Regions from separate parts of the Carnobacterium sp. AT7 genome, predicted to be linked through region 1. Evidence: predicted binding sites of a transcription regulator. Region 1 holds the regulator's gene; each other region holds the start of a gene.
What was found. Region 1 encodes LexA, which represses DNA repair genes until DNA is damaged. Its sites were predicted from a motif close to CNAACANNTGTTNG; they were not measured.
Positions count from the first base shown of each region.

Region 1 (7,139 bases):
ATTGCCTTTATCAAGCCGCAATCCCATTTTAGACGAGATAATAGGAGAAAAACCAAGAATCATTATTTTAAACAAAAGCGATTTAGCTGATCCTGTTCAAACAAAAAAATGGGTGGAGTACTTTAATGAACAAGGAATAGCTGCAGTCCCAATTGTTGCACAAGAAGGAAAAGGCATGAAGCAAGTTATGGAAAAAGCAAAAGAAATTTTGAAACCAAAATTTGACAGAAGAGCCGCTAAAGGAATCAAACCACGTGCTATCAGAGCAATGAGTATTGGAATTCCAAACGTTGGGAAGTCTACTTTAATCAATCGTTTTATTAAGAAAAATGTGGCAAAAACAGGAAATAAACCAGGTGTCACAAAAGCTCAACAATGGTTAAAATTGGGCAAAGAATTGGAATTACTGGATACTCCAGGTATTCTTTGGCCTAAGTTTGAAGATCCAGCTATTGGACAAAAACTTGCTTTAACAGGAGCAATCAAAGATACCATACTTCAACTAGATGATATCGCTATGTATGGAATAGAATTTATGCGAGAAAATTATCCGGAATCAATTTCAAAACGATACCGCTTAAGTGAAGAGGAAATGACATTAGCAATACCAGAGATGCTCATGCTTATTAGTGAGCGCAGAGGATTTCGTGATGACTATAGCCGTGCAGCTGAAATGGTAATTTTTGAAATAAGAAGTGGTAAAGTAGGACGATTTACATTAGATATTGCTCCGGTTTCTTTACCTAAAGAATAGAGGAACGCGTGTGGAAAAGCCTTTAAGTATTGCAGCAATCAAAGAATTATTGTCAACCATTTCCGATTCAACCGATGAGCGACTATCAGCAATTAGGAATGATTCCCGTAAAGGGGCTGCGAGTGCATACAAAGCATGGGAAAATAAGTTGAAGAAACAGCAATCTATTCTTGATAAACAAGAAGAAATGCTTCAAATTGAACGTTATTTTTGGGAACAAGGTACGCAATACATCGCTGGAATCGATGAAGTAGGAAGAGGACCACTAGCTGGACCTGTTGTGGCTGCTGCAGTGGTATTACCGAAAGATTTTGATGTGTTAGGTATAAATGATTCTAAGCAATTGTCTAGTGCAAAACGAGAAGCATTATTTGAACAGATCCAAGAAGCAGCAGTAGCTATTGGAATTGGTGTAAAAGATCATCATATAATCGATAAAGTAAATATTTACGAAGCAACTAAATTAGCCATGATTGAAGCCATACAACAATTGCCTGTACAACCAGAACAATTATTGATTGATGCTATGCATTTACCAGTTAGTATACCGCAAGAAAGTTTCATCAAAGGGGACGCCAAAAGTATATCTATTGCTGCGGCAAGTATTATTGCTAAAGTAACAAGAGATAGAATGATGGCTGATTATGATGATTTATATCCAGGCTATGGTTTTGCTAAAAATGCTGGTTATGGAACTAAAGTACATTTAGAAGGATTAGAAAAACAAGGAGCATGTCCAATTCATAGAAAAACATTTGCTCCTGTAAAAAACGTACTAAAATAGGTACCGCGATATAGCCTAAAAAAACGAATGAATAGGAAACTATTCATTCGTTTTTTTTATATTATTGGATATGGCTACGGTATAAGCCAATAACTTTACCTAAAATAGTTAATTCATTAAGTAGGATAGGACTCATTGTATCATTTTCAGGTTGTAATCGATAATGATCTTCTTCTTTATAAAATCTTTTACACGTTGCCTCATCATCAACAGTCATAGCAATGACAATGTCGCCATTATTAGCGGTTCCTTGTTTGCGAATAATAACTTCATCACCATCAAAAATACCAGCATTAATCATGCTTTCTCCGCGAATAGTCAACATGAATAACGATTCATTTTCAAATTGTAAATTTGGAGGAAGAGGGAAATAATCGGTAGCTTCTTCTACTGCTAAGATAGGCTCTCCAGCTGTAACGGTTCCTAATAAAGGAATTTTGTCTAATGCAATCCCTAATTTTGTTAATCCTAAAGCTGTTAATTCAATGGCACGTGGTTTACTAGGATCCCGTTGGATATATCCATTTTTTTCTAAGCGGGAAAGATGTCCATGTACTGTTGATGTAGAAGATAAAGAAACGGCTGTTCCAATTTCTCTAACAGTTGGAGGATAACCCTTCAATTTAACTTGATTGTATATATATTGCAAAACTTCAACTTGTCTTGATTCCGGATTTTTACTCATAATAGATATAAACACCTCGTTTCTTTTTTTATCATTCTAAGATTACCATATATAGCACAACAAATCAAACAAACGTTCGTAGATAAAGAGGATAAAAGAGTGATTTTATCAAAGAAGTTTGTTATAGTTGAACCAGAAATAAAAAAAATGCTGGAGTGATTAAATGTTACCAAAAGAGCAGATGGAAAGAATAAACGTTTTAGCGAATAAAGCAAAGACCAAAGGATTGACCATACAAGAACAAGTAGAACAAAAAAAATTAAGAGACGCTTATATTGAAGCATTCCGAGGTGGAATGAGAAAAACAATTGAAGGTGTTAAAATAGTAGATGAAGAAGGTACGGATGTTACGCCTGATAAATTGAAAGACATCCAAAAAGAGAAAGGCCTTCATGGCAGATAAAAAGGTTTGTTCATAAATGGGATAAGCATTAGATTCTCCCATTTATGAACATTCTGTTCGTGAAAGCGTTGCACTTAAAGCGGAATAATAGTAAACTAATAGAGTACTAATAGAGAGTTCAAATCGAAAGGATGATTTTTTTGTTTGATAACACAGACCAGTTAGCAGTAAATACAATTAGAACACTAAGTATGGATGGTATACAAAAAGCCAATTCCGGACACCCAGGCTTACCTATGGGGGCTGCTCCAATGGCTTACGCATTGTGGACTAAACAATTAAAAGTAAATCCAAAAAACTCAAAATGGTTTGACCGTGACCGTTTTGTCTTATCAGCTGGACATGGTTCAATGTTATTATACAGCTTGTTACATTTAGCTGGATATGACGTTAAAATCGATGATTTAAAACAATTCCGTCAATGGGATAGTAAAACACCTGGACATCCAGAGGTTAACCATACTGATGGAGTAGAAGCAACTACTGGTCCTCTAGGACAAGGTATTGCAAATGGTGTAGGTATGGCTATGGCAGAAGCTCATTTAGCTGCTACTTATAATAAAGAGAGCCACACAATTGTTGATCATTTCACGTATGCTTTATGTGGAGATGGCGATTTAATGGAAGGTGTTTCAGCTGAAGCAGCAAGTTTAGCTGCTCATTTAGAACTTGGAAAATTAGTAGTTCTTTATGATTCAAATGATATCTCTTTAGATGGACCAACTTCAAAAGCGTTCACTGAAAATGTTGGACAACGTTTTGAAGCTTACGGTTGGCAACATATTCTTGTAAAAGATGGCAATGATTTAGAAGAAATCAACGCAGCAATTGAAGCTGCAAAAGCTGAAACGAAAAAACCTACTTTGATTGAAGTTAAAACAATTATTGGTTTTGGAGCTCCTAATGCCGGAACACACAAAGTTCATGGTGCACCACTTGGAGCAGAAGGAATTGAAGCTGCTAAAAAAGCTTATGGATGGGAAGGCGAAGATTTCTTTGTTCCTACCGAAGTAGCAGAACGTTTTAAAGAAACTATGGTAGATAAAGGAGCAAAAGCTGAAGAAGAGTGGAAAGCTGCATTTGAAGCATACCGCACTGAATATCCAGAACTAGCTAAACAGTTTGAAATGGCATTAAGCAATGAATTGCCAACAGATTGGGATGCTGAATTGCCAACTTATAATGTTGAAGATGATGCATTAGCTTCTCGTGTAACCGGTAGCCAAGCTCTAAATGCGATTGCAAAAAAAGTTCCATATTTCTGGGGCGGTTCTGCTGACTTATCTTCATCTAATAACACGATGATCGCAGATGTAAAAGATTTCCAAGCTGGTCAATATGATGGCAGAAACATCTGGTTTGGTGTTCGTGAATTTGGTATGACAGCTGCTATGAATGGAATTGCCTTGCATGGCGGTTCTAGAGTATATGGCGGTACTTTCTTCGTATTTACGGATTACTTGCGTGCGGCTGTTCGTTTAGCAGCTATTTCAAAACTCCCAGTAACATATGTATTTACACATGATTCTGTTGCTGTTGGGGAAGATGGACCAACGCATGAACCTGTTGAACAACTTTCTAGTTTACGTGGCATGCCTAATTTATCAATCTTACGTCCAGCAGACGGCAATGAAGTTGTTGCTGCATGGGAGTTAGCGTTGACTTCAACAGATCACCCTACAATGTTGGTATTGTCTCGTCAAAACTTACCTGTATTGCCTGGAACTAAAGAAGGGGCACGTACAAATGTTGCTAAAGGAGCTTATGTTATTTCAGCTCAAGCTGGTGAAAAACCAGAAGGGATTTTATTAGCATCTGGATCAGAAGTTGCATTAGCTATTGAAGCTCAAAAAGTTTTGAAAGAAAATGGAACAGATGTTTCAGTTGTTTCAGTACCAAGTTTTGATCTATTCGACAAACAAGATGCTGCCTATAAAGAAAGTGTCTTACCAAATGATGTACGAAAACGTGTATCTATTGAAATGGGTGCTACTTTCGGTTGGGAACGTTATGTTGGTTTAGATGGTGCTACAATCGGTATCGACAAATACGGTGCAAGTGCACCTGGTGCAACTGTTATTGAAAATTATGGTTTCACGGTAGAAAATGTTGTAGAAACATTCAATAACTTATAATATATGGCCATGTAAGTTGGTATTTTCACTTACATGGCTTTCTTTTGTGCAAATTTGTCATGAAATATGACTTTTTAGCTTCATAAATAGAATTTTAGTTTATTTTTTTACTATTATTTAGTACAATTAAGACTTGAGAGGTTTGAAAGGAGTGAATCAAAAATGAATTTAGGTCTTGCTATCTTTTTAATTATTTTAGCTTTGGTTGGTGGAGCTGTCGGTGGATTCTTTATTGCTAGAAGATACATGATGGATTATTTCAAAAAAAATCCACCAGTTGACGAAAACATGTTGCGTATGTTAATGATGCAAATGGGACAAAAACCATCAGAAAAGAAAATTAAACAAATGATGTCGTCAATGAAAACACAAACAACAAAAACGACTAAAAAAAAATAAGTGCATAAACTGGCTTATTAGAATGAATTGCGAACAGATTGTTATCTGTTCGCGTTTTTTTATTTTAATTAAGAATAAATAAAAGGTGGGGGAATAAGATGGGGATCTATAAAAAATTAGGTTGGTTTTTTAAACAAGAGAAAAAAGCATACGTGACAGGTGTTTTATTTTTATTTCTTGTAGCGATCATTCAATTAGTGCCTCCTAGAATAATAGGGATCATTGTAGATGAAGTTGCTCAAGGAACGTTAACGCTAACTAAGTTAGTTCAATGGCTAAGTCTATTAGGCATTGCTGCACTCGCTACTTATTTGTTTCGTTATATTTGGCGTGTGAATATTTGGGGAACCTCTGCAAAGTTAGAACGGATACTTAGAACACGGTTATTTAATCACTTCACTGAAATGGATAACAGCTTTTTTCAAAAGTATCGCACAGGAGATTTAATGGCTCATGCAACAAATGATTTAACAGCTGTTCGGAACGTTGCCGGTGGAGGGATATTGACCTTAGCTGATTCAATCATTACAGGCGGTACTACGATTATTGCGATGGCTTTAGTTGTTGACTGGAGATTGACGTTGATTGCTTTAATTCCACTCCCGTTGTTGGCTATAGCTTCACGCGTTTTAGGTTCTAAGTTACATGAACGGTTTAGAGGAGCGCAAGCAGCTTTTTCTAATATGAATGATAAAGCTCAAGAGAGTATTTCAGGAATGAAAGTGATAAAAACATTTGGTCAAGAAGATGAAGATGTTGAGGAGTTCAGTAATAAAACAAAACAAGTGGTTACTGAAAACAAAAAAGTGTATAAAATCGACTCTTTATTTGATCCTACGATTACTTTTATAATGGGAATTTCATACGTATTAACCATCGTAATGGGTGGAATCTATATCAATTCAGGTGTTATCTCGATTGGTGAATTGGTTTCTTTTATTAATTACATCGCTATGCTTGTATGGCCAATGTTTGCAATTGGACGTTTATTTAATATATTGGAACGTGGAAGTGCAAGTTATGACCGTGTTGAGAAATTACTTTTAGAGAAATCTAAAATTGTTGAAAGACCTGCTGCTTTAACTAAAGCAATTAAAGGAAATATTCATTATTCGGTTGAGAAATTCTCTTATCCTAAATCAACTGTTTTAGCGCTTAAAGAAGTTCACTTTGAATTGAAACGTGGACAAACATTAGGTGTAGTAGGAAAAACAGGAGCAGGGAAAACGAGTATCTTTAGGTTGCTACTAAGAGAATATGACCGTTATCACGGACGTATTTTGTACGGAAATGAAGATATAAGAAATTATACTTTAGATGCTTTGTTGCAGCATATTGGATACGTACCTCAAGATCAATTCTTATTCTCAACAAGTATCAAAGAGAATATTCGCTTTGCAGATCCAGATTTGTCACAAGAAGAAGTTGAAAAAGCCGCAGAACTAACGGCAATTCATACCGACGTCATGGAAATGCCTGATGCGTATAATACCGTAGTTGGTGAACGCGGGGTTTCTTTATCTGGAGGTCAAAAACAGCGGATTGCAATTGCTCGTGCCTTAATTATTAAACCAGAATTATTGATTTTAGATGATGCCTTATCAGCGGTTGATGCTAAAACCGAAGAAAAGATATTATCTGCATTGAAAAAAGAGCGTTCTGAACAAACGACGATTATTGCTGCGCATCGAATTAGTAGTGTGATGCATGCAGATGAAATTATTGTGATTGATAATGGAGAAGTGATTGAAAGAGGAACGCATATTGATTTGCTGCTTCAAAATGGATGGTACAAAGAAATGTTTGACAGTCAACAACTTGAAAGAAAAATTGAAGGAGGTGCAGACTAATGGAACAGGAATCAGTGTGGTCAAAATCATTTACAACTAAAGAACAAATGACAATTTTAAAACGGATCATTAAGTTTGCTTCACCTTTTAAACTTCAATTTTCAGTTGGTATCCTATTTGGCGTTTTAT
Region 1 covers NZ_ABHH01000020.1:27,765-34,903, forward strand. Annotated here, with positions in the region: gene ylqF (ribosome biogenesis GTPase YlqF) at 1-754, shown strand, start outside; gene CAT7_RS08415 (ribonuclease HII) at 765-1,538, shown strand; gene lexA (transcriptional repressor LexA) at 1,600-2,223, opposite strand; gene CAT7_RS08425 (DUF896 family protein) at 2,387-2,626, shown strand; gene tkt (transketolase) at 2,758-4,761, shown strand; gene CAT7_RS08435 (YneF family protein) at 4,924-5,160, shown strand; gene CAT7_RS08440 (ABC transporter ATP-binding protein) at 5,259-7,010, shown strand; gene CAT7_RS08445 (ABC transporter ATP-binding protein) at 7,010-7,139, shown strand, end outside.

Region 2 (7,139 bases), on a different contig from region 1:
TACAGACAAATCTGAGGTTGATTCTGAAGGGAAACACACAAAAGGAAACTTAGACGCTGTAAAGAATTTAAGCAAAGATATTGAAAATATGGAATAAAATGTCGAACGTCCATTGATAAGAGTAATACTGCTGAAATTTAGATCAACCATCTAAATTTCAGCAGTATTTCTATGCGAAATTTTAAAGCAGGAACAATAGGCTTTATGCTATAATAACTAGTGAAGATTGTTTGATAAGTAAGAACGCTTAAATAGATAGTTTAGTAAATAGAATGGAGTTGACGGTTTGGAGTATGGAACTCAAATGAAAATAAAACGATTTCTTAGAAAACCAGTCGTAACCTATTTGTTTTTAGCCATTCAGATTCTAGCGTTTGTTTTAATGACTTTAGATGGTGGAAGTACGAATATGGTTACTTTGCTAAAGTATGGAGCTAAATTTAACCCGTATATTGTTTTGGGAGAATGGTGGAGATTGATTACACCAATGTTCTTGCATATTGGATTTATTCATTTATTGATGAATTCGGTAATTCTTTATTATTTAGGTGAACAATTAGAAGGTATGTTTGGCCATTTGCGGTTTGCCGGTATCTACTTACTCAGCGGTATAGCGGGAAATCTTGCAAGTTTTGCTTTTAGTGACGCTCTATCTGCAGGGGCTAGTACGGCTTTATTTGGATTATTCGGATCAACCATTATGCTTGGTCAGACTTTTAAACATAACCCGGCTATTCAACAGATGGCTAAAAGCTTCGGGACATTGATCATTATTAATATTATTTTTGGCGTATTTAGTTCTTCAATCGATATGGCAGGACATCTAGGAGGCTTACTAGGAGGTTTCTTGATTGCAACAGCGATTAGTGTACCTAATCCAGTAAAACAATGGCGCAATAAACGATTGGTTTATGGGGGACTTTTTGCTGTTATGGTTGTCGTATTAGCCTACCTAGGGTACCTTAATACACCTATTTCGTCTTTTAGACTTTAGGGAGTGAAGCAATGACAAATTTGTATGATGTACAACAGTTGCTAAAAAGATTTGGTATTTACGTTTATCTTGGAAAACGGTCTTGGGATATTGAGTTGATGATGGTTGAGTTAAAAAAACTGCATGAAAATGGTTTAATTGAAAGTACTGAATACCTGCCTGCTTTACTCGTGTTAAAACAAGAGCATCGAAAAGAAGAAGAAAAATTAAAAGAGTAATAATGCTGAATTTGGAGGAAATGTCATGTCAAAAAAAATTATTGGAATTGATTTAGGTGGAACAACTATAAAGTTTGCTATTTTAACAAGTGAAGGAGAAATTCAACAAAAATGGAGTGTTGTAACGGATATAACAGATAAAGGATCGCATATCGTTCCCTCTATAGTTGAATCGATCAATGAACAGCTTGAAAGATACCAATTATCACCTAGCGACTTTATTGGTATTGGAATGGGATCTCCTGGTACAGTTGATCGTAAAGAAGGAACTGTTGTGGGAGCCTACAATTTAAATTGGGCAACGATTCAACCGGTCAAACAATTAATTGAAGAAGGTACAGGCATTGCTTTTGCAATTGATAATGATGCAAACGTAGCCGCTCTTGGTGAACGCTGGAGAGGTGCTGCAGAAAATGAAGAAGATGTTGTGTTTGTTACTTTAGGAACTGGTGTTGGCGGTGGAATTATTGCTGGTGGGCGTTTGATTCACGGTGTTGCCGGTGCTGCTGGTGAGTTAGGACATATCACAGTTAATCCAGAAGGATACGATTGTACATGTGGCAAAAAGGGCTGTCTTGAAACGGTTGCAAGTGCTACAGGAGTGGTACGTTTAGCGAGAGATTTTTCAGAAGAATATGCTGGTGATTCAAATTTAAAAACCATCATTGATGACGGTCAATTGATAACAGCTAAAGATGTTTTTGATTTGGCGAAAGAAAATGATGAATTAGCGGTTAAAGTTGTCGATAAAGTTTCTTACTACTTAGGCTTGGCTTGTGGAAGTGTGGCAAATGTTTTAAATCCATCAACGATTGTGATTGGTGGAGGAGTTTCTCATGCAGGAGAATTTTTAATAGATCAAATCAAAACATATTTTGACAAGTTTACCTACCCAACTATTCGTGAAACAACAAAAATTCGATTAGCCCAACTAGGAAACAATGCCGGCGTAATCGGTGCAAGTTCATTAATTAAAGAACACATGAATGGTACCTTATAAAATAAGTAGTTTATTAAAAAAGTTGGTTGTTTAACAACGGGTGTGGGTGCTTCAAAAAACTCTTATGGAATAAATGAATATGCTTGTAAGAGCCCTGAGACTGTCTGAATCCTAGAACATTCAAAACTTTCAAGCCACAATTGGGTCATAAGCAATCCTATTCCTTCAGAATTTGGGTAATCGAATTAAATCGTCTATCAACATTAAAAATGAGATAACCTAAAAAAATAATCCTCTTATGTTATTCCTAAAAGATGATTTCGGCAGTTTACCGAAATCATCTTTTTTTATTTCATTTGGTATTGCAATGGAAATCGTCTTATGGATTCGTTAGCTATAAAACAGACTAATAAAGTGTGAAATGGCGCTGTATATGTTATAGTTTAATGAGAAAGATTTTGCAAAGGAGAATCCCATTATAAAACCGCGTAAACAAATCAAAAAAAATATGGTGATTAGAATGGAAAGTAAAAAGAAAAAAGTGAAAATCCTCAACTTAGTTATTTTACTTTTTTCCGCGACCTTATTTTTAATAAGTTGCACTAAAAAACAACCAACGGAAGTTCCTGAGCCAGAAAAAAAGGCATTATCTTATAAAGAAATTCCGATTGACTATGAAAGTTTTAGAAAAGTAATCGGTTGGATGTCTGATGAAGAAGTTTTGGTGCATACTGGTGAGATAAATAATGATAATTTATCTTTGTTTAACATTTTTACTGGGGAAATCACGCCTATTTATGAAGCAGAATCGATTATTTTAACAGCTATTATTTCAGAAGATAAACAACAAGTATTGATTCAAGTTGTCGGTGAAAACGGCGGAGAATTAAGAATAATTGATAAAAGCGGGTCCGTTATGCAAATGTTGCCATTAGAAACAAAAGGTTTCGTTAATGTGAATTGGAATCCGGCGAATAAAAATCATATTTTTATTTCTTATTATCAATCAGATACAGAAATAGTTGTTGGCAATTGGAATCTTGAAACCAATGAAGTCGTATCTATACCTTCAGCTTCGTTGACTCCTATGTGGTATTCAGCTAATTTGTATTTGTATGTAGACAATAATGATGACTTTTCCCTTGAAACTGGCGACCTTTATATGGGAGATATCCGTACAAATGATTCGCTGAGATTAAAAAGCCAAGTGTCAGATTTTTTTGTACATGAAGATACATTTATAACCTATACTCCTTCTGATTTTGCAGATGATGAATTGTTATTAAATTACCAATACCCTTTCATGGTTGATCAATCGTTTATGGCTATACCTAAAGTAACGATGAATGATCGGTTAGTTTTTCCTTACTTAAGTCAAGCTGCAAGAAACACACCGGTTTATGGTGTTTTTGCAAAAGAAGCGGTGCAGTTAGAACTTAAAACGGGAGATTTTGAATTTGGCAAGTTGAATTTTGATCATAAAACGATTGAACCTATTTTGGACCTACCAGATAATGCGCCTATTTCGATAGCGAAGAATGGCAAATACAGTTTGTATGGTTGGCGCTATGAAAGTATCATAGATATCGAACAACAAACAATTTATTCATTGATCGATATGCCATAGTAAGTATAGTTGTAAGATTGGAAAAAACGGTAGTAATAAAAAAAGCTAGTAAAACAGCTCATTCTTGTGTACAATTATCCCTGTAGAACGAGTTGAAAGGGGTATACAAGAATTGAATACAGGTCAGATTATTAATACAGTTTTATGGATTATCATCATAGTGTGGGCAGGTTATGAAGTCTACAGTTATTTCAAACGCAAAAATGCTTCTATTGAATTAACAGAAGAAGAATTTAAAAAAGAGATGCGTAAAGTTCAGTTAATTGATGTCCGCGAGAAAAAAGATTTTGATGCGGGGCATATATTAGGAGCTAGAAACATTCCTTATTCTACTTTGAAAACACGTAGTGGTGAAATCAGAAAAGATCAACCAGTTTATTTGTATGATCACAACAAAGCGGTAAGTTTACGATCAGCAGTTCGCTTACGTAAAGAAGGCCACACGGATATTCATCATCTTAAAGGCGGCTACCGTGATTGGACTGGAAAAACAAAAGTTTCTAATTAATTAATTAATTAATTAATTGAATAGGCTAAAAATGTTTCTAATAAAAAGACACGTCACTAAATTAAATTGTGATGTGTCTTTTTTTATCCTTGATGCCATCTACTAGCCCACTTCGTTTTATAGCTACTTGGTCAGCCATCTCCCGAATAACAACCTCAATCTCATATTGATCTATGTAATCCCTATCTAATATTTGGCTTTTGCTAAAGGAATTTGATAGAGGAATATAATTTTGAGCAATAATGCTTTGGTCAATCCCGTGAGCATAATAAAATAGTTGCTCTCCAATAATCCTATGAGTCCGTTTTAAGGATTGGGCAGAATTCGTTGATAAGCTGTAGACCGAATCAATTCCTAAACGGTAAATATTCGCTGCGGTTCGTTGTCCGATACCCCACATTTCGTTGATAGGATGGATATTCCAAATGGTTTCTGATACCATTTCATAATGACATTCTGCTATGCCATTGGGTGTTTTTTTAGCAGCGTTATCCAAAGCTAGTTTTTCCATAAGTGGGTTATCGCCGATGCCAATTGTTACAACTAAACGAAGCCGTTACCAAATGGTCGCTTGTATTTTCAATGCAATTTCTTTTGTGGATCCATAAAGAGTGTTTGAAGCTGTTACATCTAAAAAAGATTCATCAATACTGTAAAGGTGCAAATCGTTTTCCGATACAAATTCAAGAAAAATAGCATTGATGATTTCATTGATGCGCAAATATAAGGTCATTCGCGGTTCAACAATTTGAATAAACGAATGACGAGGAATTTCATATCGTCTGGAGCCTGTTTTAATGCCATATTCTTTTTTCACTCTAGTAGAAGCTGCTAAAACTAAGCAACCATCTTGGTTAGGTTCATTTGAATAATCCATCTTAATCATCATCAATCGGTCCCTTTCTTATAGTAGCTAGTTCTATTGCAAGAACGTATGTTCGATAAGTGAAGGGGAACAGTAGGAATGAGAATAACATAAGCATAATGAAACGGACCTGACAGTCTACTTCATTATGCTCATATGTTAATCTTCATCTTTTATATCAATGTCTTCTGGGATAGGTTCGTTTAAATACTCTTGTACTTCTCTTTTGTACTTCTCAATTTCGCGTAAATATAAATTGAATTGCTCTTTATAAATTAAAATAGTTTCTCCATCTGATAAAGTACGAATTTGTTTTTCACGAATCAGACGCATAATATCAGTTGTAGAAATTTCTAAATAAAGGGCTGTTTCTTCGATTGTTAAATACATATGCCTTCCTCCTTAATACAGGTTCTATTGTACGTTACTTTGGAGAAAAAAACGATTGTTTCCTGTTATGGAAAAAAAGCAATCTATAGGGCAAAGAATAGAAATATGCTATAATTATTAAGAACGTAAGCAATGGAGGGACAACGGTCATGAATCAAACAAAAATTATTGCTCACCGAGGAAGTAAAGGAACGCATCCGGAGAATACCATAGAAGCAATCACAGAAGCTGTTCGAGTGGGAAGCGATGGTATTGAGATAGATGTTCATTTAAGTTTAGATCAAGAATTGATCGTTATCCATGATGAAACAATTGATCGTACCACAAATGGAAAAGGCCGTGTTCAAAACTTAACGTTAACCCAATTAAAACAATTCGATGCCGGAAGCTGGTATTCCTCTGAGTACAGCACTTCTCGTATTCCAACATTACAAGAAGTTTTCTATTTGTTAGACGCAGCTGACTATCAAGGATTAGTCAATATCGAGCTAAAAACAGATAAAGTTTTGTATCCAGGAATCGAGGAAAAAGTAGTTGCCTTTGCAGCTGAAAAGAATTGGCCGTTCACTATTGAATATTCCAGTTTTAATTATCAAACTCTGATTGAGCTAAAAAGACTTGATGCTACTTGTAAAATTGCCTTATTATTTAAAAAAACTGGCAAAAATGTTCATTTCTTAACGCCAGACATTCCAGTCAACATGTGGCATCCAAAATTGAGTTGGTTCAGAAGTGTTAGTCTTTTTCGAATACCGGAAATGCCAGTACGAGTCTGGACTGTTAATAAAAGTAATGATCTTCAATTTTGTTTTCGTAAAAATTTAGCGGGTATCATTACGGATTATCCCCAGAAAGCTCTTGAAATAAGAAATAAGTGGCAGGGTGAAGGAGAATAGTGTGAAAAAGAAAAAAATTATTATTATTGTAGGCCCCACTGCTGTTGGGAAAACCAGTTTAAGTTTGTCGTTAGCTAAGGCGGTTGATGGAGAAATTATTAGTGGCGACTCTATGCAAATTTACCGCAATCTCACCATTGGAACAGCTAAAGTGTCCAAAGAGGAGCAAAAAGAAATCCCACATTATTTGATTGATGAAGTAGATGTCACAACGAGTTATGCGGTATCTGATTTCCAAAAGCGCGCGCGCTTTTTAATTGAAGATATATCAGCTAGGGGGAAAGTACCCATCATTGTAGGAGGTACAGGGCTGTATATCGAATCCTTACTGTATGATGTGACTTTTGGTGGCAGCGGTGAAAATGATCTGGCTTTTCGAGAAGCCCAAGAAGTAATTGCTAACGAAAAAGGGAATCTCTATTTATGGGAACAATTAACGAACGTCGATCCTGTCGCTGCTGAAAAAATTCATTTTAACAATCGCAGACGGATTATTCGAGCGCTTGAAGTGTACCACGTAACGGGACAACCTTTTTCCAGTTATCAAAGTGAGCGCAAAGAAAATGAGCTTCTTTATGAAGCTAAAATTATCGGCTTAACGACTGAACGTGAAGAACTTTATCAGCGTATCAATTTACGTGTAGAGCAGATGTTTAAAGTAGGATTGATAGAGGAAGCTGAGTGGTTGTATCAACAACAGT
Region 2 covers NZ_ABHH01000018.1:4,996-12,134, reverse strand. Annotated here, with positions in the region: gene CAT7_RS07850 (hypothetical protein) at 1-97, shown strand, start outside; gene CAT7_RS07845 (rhomboid family intramembrane serine protease) at 305-994, shown strand; gene CAT7_RS07840 (YqgQ family protein) at 1,006-1,212, shown strand; gene CAT7_RS07835 (ROK family glucokinase) at 1,238-2,212, shown strand; gene CAT7_RS07830 (hypothetical protein) at 2,673-3,779, shown strand; gene CAT7_RS07825 (rhodanese-like domain-containing protein) at 3,937-4,287, shown strand; gene CAT7_RS12030 (hypothetical protein) at 4,349-4,798, opposite strand; gene CAT7_RS12025 (Y-family DNA polymerase) at 4,844-5,176, opposite strand; gene CAT7_RS07815 (helix-turn-helix domain-containing protein) at 5,312-5,542, opposite strand; gene CAT7_RS07810 (glycerophosphodiester phosphodiesterase) at 5,692-6,438, shown strand; gene miaA (tRNA (adenosine(37)-N6)-dimethylallyltransferase MiaA) at 6,440-7,139, shown strand, end outside.
Region 2: a site for LexA is predicted at 5,215-5,228, ahead of CAT7_RS12025 (Y-family DNA polymerase). Genes of this name have one in related genera too.

Region 3 (7,139 bases), on a different contig from region 1:
TGTTGTAACATATACATCCACTCCATTTCTCATGATAAAATAAATGAATTATTTCTTCCTAATCTCATTGTACTCTAAATGTATCCATTTTCATAGAAATACGAAAAGAGGTGGATATGATTTAAGTGAAGGGAAATACTGCTCGTTTTACATGCGCTTATTTAAACCGAAGATAAAGAAAAGCATCGTCAGCATAACAAAAAGTAAAACCGCAAAAGCTAACAAAGTCAGCTGGTAAAAAACGAGTACAAGAGAGCCAAGTCCGCCAATAAAAAAGAGTCTGCCGTAGAACTTAAAAAATGCTGCTGTTTTTGGTGTGGTTTCTTTTCCAGTACTCGTCAGAAGGACCATAGCTTTTCCAGTATAAAAAAAGTATGCTGCATAAATCAGTAACAAAGAAAAAATTAAAAATAAGATAGATAATAACATATTGAAACCTACTTTCTTTAAATTAATAGTAAAGTAAGCATACCATATTTCTTATGAGGATAAGATGAAATTTGAAGATGATGAAAATAATTTATATGAAATTGCTTTTAGAATGGGTAACTTTAAAGCCATCTAATGAACTAATTTATTCGGCTCTTAGTCAAATAGTGTGAATGCTTCTAAAAGTTCTTTCGGAATAGCCGGATTTGCTTGTAAGAGCCCTGGTACCGTCTTAAGCCTAAAGTCTTAAGAACTTTCAAGCCTCAAACACCGCTTAAACGCTAAAGCGTTAAAGCGATGTAATTCGCATTGAATACTTTACAGGGCTACAAGCAATCCTATTCCTCCAGAAGTGTTAAGCATGAACTAAATTCATCTATCCACACTAAAAAGTATAAAGCCATTTATTCATACTTAAAAATCTTAAAACCAAAGAAAAAAGCCATTCAATTAAGAATGGCTTTAAAAGTTTTAAACTTTTTAAAGAGAAATCCGATAATGCCGTTGTTATGCTCAGTTAGTATTGAACCCGCAAGTAGCAGGTGGGCTCCGCTGTCAAACTTCTAACTACCAAGTGAAAAGGCTTGTTATCCGATTGAATCAGTTTGGATCCCAAGGTAATATTAATTGTTCGGTCAACACATGTTGAGCAAGACGAACATCTTAGAAATCTTATCTTTATATTAGCATAGGCAAGTATTGTTGTCAATTAATTGACTATTAGACGCTTAAATAAAGTTGATTAGAACAACAAAGAAAACGGTTAATCTGTTTTCTTTTTTCCTTTTTTGAAATTGATAGACTCGTATTGTTTTGCTAAAGTATCTTCGTATTTCCCAGTGTGATTTGGAGAATAGTAAGAAGCTTTTTTTAGCTTATCTGGCAAATACTGTTGATTTACCCAAGCGCCAGGATAGCTATGAGGATAAAGATAATCTACGCCGCGTCCTAATTTTTTTGCGCCGCTATAATGTGAGTCCCTTAAATGATCAGGTACATCTCCACTTTTTCCAGCCCGTACATCTTGCAAAGCTGCATCAATCGCTACGTAAGACGAATTTGATTTTGGAGACAAGCATAAATCAACAACTACATTGGCTAAAGGGATTCTGGCTTCCGGAAAGCCTAATTTTTCAGCTGCTTGAACGGCGGTGACTGTTCTAGAAGCTGCAGAAGGATTAGCTAGTCCGATATCTTCGTAAGCAATAACCATTAAGCGTCTAGAAATAATCGGTAAATCGCCAGCTTCAATCAGTCTTGCTAGATAGTGCATAGCTGCATCAACATCACTACCGCGAATTGATTTTTGCAGAGCAGAGATGACATCGTAGTGAGCATCACCATCTTTATCATGTGTTAAAGCTTTTCTTTGGATACATTCTTCTGCAATGTCTAAAGTGATTGTTATAATACCTTTTTCGTCTGGAGCTGTTGATTTGATAGCTAGTTCTAAACCATTCAAAGAACTTCTTAAATCCCCATTTGTAGCTCTAGAAAAGTGTAACAAAGCTTCATCTGTAATGGTTACTTGTTCGTTTCCAAAACCTTTTTCTGAGTCGTTCACAGCATTCCATAAAGCGTGTTGGATGTCTTCATTAGAAAGAGGTTTAAGCTCAAAAATTTGGGTACGACTACGAATGGCGGGGTTAATCGTAATATATGGATTTTCTGTAGTAGCTCCGATTAAGATGATCCGTCCGTTTTCCAAGTGTGGCAATAAAAAATCTTGCTTAGGTTTATCTAGACGATGTACTTCATCTAAAAGTAAAATAACCGTACCGCTCATTTTAGCTTCTTCCACAACAATTTGTAAATCTTTTTTTGTATCACTAGCAGCGTTTAAGACTCTAAAAGCAAATTTCGTTGTGCCAGCAATTGCACTAGCAATACTTGTTTTACCAATTCCTGGGGGACCGTATAAAATCATTGAGGAGAGCATTTTTGCTTCTACCATACGTCGAATGATCTTTCCTTTTCCAACTAAATGTTGCTGTCCGACAATATTATCGATATGAGTAGGTCTCATTCGATAAGCTAACGGTTGATTCATAAAGAGTAGCCTCCTACTAACATTCTTATTACTAGTATACCACTGTAACCATTGGGTTTCTACAAAGAGGAACGTTTGTTTGATTTGAGGGATTCGTTCATAATTGTTCATATTTGCAAATCACTCAAATTTTTGGTTTGGCTTTTCTACGATTATTTGCGATAATGTGTAAGAAGTCATTTATTTGATTAGACCTGATTAATCAAATTGATAGGAAAGTTTGAAGGAAAGGAACTTTTTAATGTCCGAAAAAAAAGAATTTAATCAAGTTGCTAGTCCATCAAAAGCTAAGAATAGAAGTCGGCCTAATTTTTTCTCGACAACTGCTAAAATTATTGTAAAAAAAATAGCGGAAAATCAAAGAAAAGAAAAAGAATTAGTGACTATACAGCAACAAGAAACAGTTGATAAACTTGTAATCGATGCTTCATATAAAGAAAAAGCGATTCTACAACAAGCTAAACAAGAAGCAGAAGATATTTTAACAGTTACATTTCAGCAGTCAGAAAAAATGTATCAAGCAGTTAAACACGATATAGAAATGGTTAAAGAAGAAGTGGAACTAAAGAAAAGACTATCCTTTGAGCACTTTGATAATGAAAGAACAGAAGCTCAAAAGCTAACTAAAAAAGCTGAAGAAGATGTTAGTGAAATGGTTGCTCTAGCTAACAAGAAAACTGAGCAAGTAGAAGAAGAACTCTCGTTAAAAAAAGCTGTTTATCAACAAGAAATAGATAGAGAGTTAGGGAAATTAATGAAAGAAAAAGAATGGTTTGAACAGTATCAACAACAAGTCCAAGAATCTATTGAAAGAAAAGAAAAGGAACTTTTTTTTGAAAGTCGAAAAAAAATAGAACAAGAACAAATAGAAAAAGCGACCTTACAAAATAAAGTAGATTACTTAAAGGCACTGAATAATAAACGAAAAATGAATTCTTATCGAATTGGCTTGGTTATTTTTGGCTGCACTGTTGTATTGAGTCTATTGTTAACTTTATTTAGGTATTCAACGCCAATAGTTCATGTTATTGGTATTTGTTTAGCTTTTATTATTGCTTGTTTAGCTTTTGTGTTAGTTTATATCAACTTAGTAGATGGAAAAACAGAGCAAAAGATTAAAGGGATTGGTTTTCAAAATGCTTCATTAATTGAAAAAAATCAAATGTTAGTTGAAACAATAGTGAATCTTGAAAAAGACATAAAAAAACTAATTGAAGAAAAAATTCAACTTGAAAGAACAAAACGTCATTCACAAGATAATAGTGAGTTTTTAAAAATTATGCAAGCAGATTTGAAACATTCTGAGATGCATCGTAGAGTATTAGAATCGGAAAATGCAGCATTGAGAAAGCATTTAGTCAGTGAAGAAATAAAGAACTAAAGAAGTTGGAACAGTGTATAAATGAAGAATTTTCACCAGAAAGAAGGCTAAAATATGACTAAATTATCTCCATTTGAACAAGTTCAAGAGTTTCATGAAGTGTTTGGTAAACGGCAAAAAAAAGAACCACAAGCGTTAACGCCAGAAGAAGCCGTTAAGCGAGCAAATTTTACAACAGAAGAACTGTTAGAATTTTTGTATGCTAGCGTAAAAGGAGATATAATACAATTCGAAGCATTGGTTTCAGAATGGAAGAATGCAACTGAAGAGTCTTTAGCTAAAATAAAAGAGCATCCTAAAAAGGTTTCAAGCCGTTTAATCGGTCAATTAGATGCGTTAACCGATGCAAACTACTTCAATTATGGTTCATTTGTTCTTATGGGTATTGATCCTGATCCTATTTTCTCTATTGTGCATCAAGCAAATATGGGAAAAATTTTTCCAGACGGTAAACCGCGATATAGAAAACCAGATGGAAAAGTAATGAAACCAGCTAGTTGGGAAAAGGAATTTGCTCCTGAGCCGAAAATTCGAGCAGAAATTGAGCGACAAATAAATAAGTTAGATGAGGGAATAGTAAAATGAAGACTGTTAAACAACTAATACAAGAAATAGATATAAATGAAGCTTTTTATCAAGCGGTTTTTGGAATTGAAAAAGAGGGGCTAAGAGTAACCTCAAATGGACAACTTGCTTTAACAAAGCACCCGCAAGAATTTGGAAATAGAAATTTCCATCCGTATATTCAAACAGACTTTAGTGAATCTCAATTAGAATTGATTACTCCTCCATTGCCGTCCATTCAAGAGAGTTACAACTGGATGGCAGCAGTGCATGACGTTGCGCTTCAAACAATCCCTCTTGATGAATCAATTTGGCCAATCAGTATGCCAATGGTTCTACCGGATGAAGCTATTATTCCTATTGCTAAGTTGGATAAAAAAGAAGATGTTAAATATAGAGAAGTCTTGACGCACAAATACGGTAAGAAAAAACAAATGATTAGTGGAGTGCATTACAATTTTGAATTAGATGATCAGCTGATTTTGCGCTTATATGAAAATCAAACTGATTTTTCAGATAAAAATTCATTTAAATCAATGCTTTATTTGAAACTAACAAAAAATTTCTTGCGTTATCGCTGGCTTTTAACCTATTTATTGGGCGCTTCTCCTACCGTGGATGATTCTTTTTTCACAGATCAAGAAATTCCGCAAAAGTATGTTCGAAGTATCCGCAGCAGTCATTATGGGTACGTTAATCAATCTGAAGTGTCAGTTTCATTTAATTCACTTGAAGACTACGTGCACAGCTTGCAAGATATGGTTAAAAAAGGATATTTATCCGAAGAAAAAGAATTTTACTCAGCTGTTCGTTTTCGTGGAGTACATCAAGCGGAAGAATTATTGACGAAAGGTATTTCTTATCTTGAACTGCGTAGTTTTGATTTAAACCCTTTTGATCCATTTGGTATGTCAAAACAAACGATGGAATTTATTCATCTTTTTTGTTTGTACATGATTTGGATCGATGAAACTGCCACTGAAGATGAAATTAAAACTGGGGAAGAAATGAATGGTCTAACGGCAATGGAACATCCAGAAGAAACTTCTAAGTTTCAAGAAGAAGGATTACAATTGTTAGAACAAATGGAACAAATGCTTCAATCAACAAATGGTTCAAAATCAGCATATAGCTGTATTCAAGAAGCTAGAAAGCAAATGGTTGATCCTAAACGAACGATTGCTGCTCGTATGATAAGCGGTATAGAAGAAGAGGGTTCATATATCGCATTTAGTCTAGCATTAGCAAAACAGTATAAAAAAGAAGCAGTTAAGAGACCTTATAATTTAACAGGTTTTGAACAATTAGAGATGTCTACTCAACTCTTGCTATTTGATGCGTTGCAAAAAGGGATAAAAGTTGAACTATTAGATGCTCAAGATCAATTCTTGAAGTTAACCTTTAATCAACATATTGAATATGTTAAAAATGGAAATATGACATCTAAAGATTCCTATATTGCTCCACTAATTATGGAAAATAAAACTGTAACCAAAAAAATTCTTAATGCAGCAGGATTCCGTGTTCCTGCAGGCGAAGAGTACACAACTCTTGTAGATGGGATAGCAGCATTTTGGCGGTATGAACAAAAACAAATTGTTGTAAAACCTAAATCGACTAATTATGGATTAGGAATTTCTGTATTTAAACAAACACCTTCTAAAAAGGATTATGAAAGAGCGCTTGAAATAGCCTTCAAAGAAGACAGTGCTGTATTAGTTGAAGAGTATATACCTGGAACAGAATACCGTTTCTTTGTTTTAGATGGAGAAGTTCCAGCGATTTTGCTGCGGACACCAGCAAATGTTGTAGGAGATGGACAAAAGACAATTAAAGAATTAGTTGCTATCAAAAATGAAGATCCATTGCGTGGAGAAGCGAAACACCGTTCTCCGCTCGAAAGAATAGAGTTAGGCGAAATCGAACAGTTAATGTTAAAAGGACAAGGGTATACAGTAGAAAGCATTCCTGAAGCAGACAGCATTGTTTATTTGAGAGAAAATTCAAATATTAGCACAGGAGGCGACTCAATTGATGTTACAGATGAGATTGGGGAAAGCTATAAGCAAGCAGCTATCGAGATGTCTCGAATAATTGGTGCTAAAGTAAGTGGAATTGATTTGATTATTCCAGATCCAACGATTCCAAGTACCCAAGAACATTTAGGGTATACAGTGTTAGAAGCGAATTTTAACCCTGCTATGCATATGCATGCTTATGTTTACAAAGGTAAAGGTCGTCGATTAACCATGGGTATTCTAAAAATGTTATTTCCAGAACTATGGGAAATGGAAACGACTAATCAATAAATTAACTTACTCAAAATAAGTGGGTTGTTGATTAGAGCAAAAAGTGATAAAATTTAAGGATTATAAGTTTAGATCAATAAGGGAGGACTATCTTAAAATGGAAAGAATGTATTTTGATCATGCCGCAACTAGTCCTATACACCCAGAAGTTATTGAAGTTGTTTATGAAGCAATGAAAAATCACTATGGAAATGCATCTAGTATCCATAATTTTGGAAGAGATAGTCGCCGTATTGTGGATAATGCTCGAATGGTTTTTGCTAAAAGCATTGGCGCTAAACCAAGTGAAATCATTATTACTAGTGGTGGGACAGAATCTGACAACACTGCAATTATTGAAACAGCTTTAAAAAGAGAACAAGAAGGAAAACATATCATCACCTCTGCTGTGGAACACCACGCTGTT
Region 3 covers NZ_ABHH01000008.1:76,490-83,628, reverse strand. Annotated here, with positions in the region: gene CAT7_RS04905 (universal stress protein) at 1-11, opposite strand, end outside; gene CAT7_RS04900 (hypothetical protein) at 148-429, opposite strand; RNA gene ssrS (6S RNA) at 915-1,102, opposite strand; gene CAT7_RS04895 (replication-associated recombination protein A) at 1,193-2,479, opposite strand; gene CAT7_RS04890 (hypothetical protein) at 2,721-3,860, shown strand; gene CAT7_RS04885 (haloacid dehalogenase) at 3,915-4,445, shown strand; gene gshAB (bifunctional glutamate--cysteine ligase GshA/glutathione synthetase GshB) at 4,442-6,733, shown strand; gene CAT7_RS04875 (cysteine desulfurase family protein) at 6,831-7,139, shown strand, end outside.
Region 3: a site for LexA is predicted at 2,548-2,561, ahead of CAT7_RS04895 (replication-associated recombination protein A). Genes of this name have one in related genera too.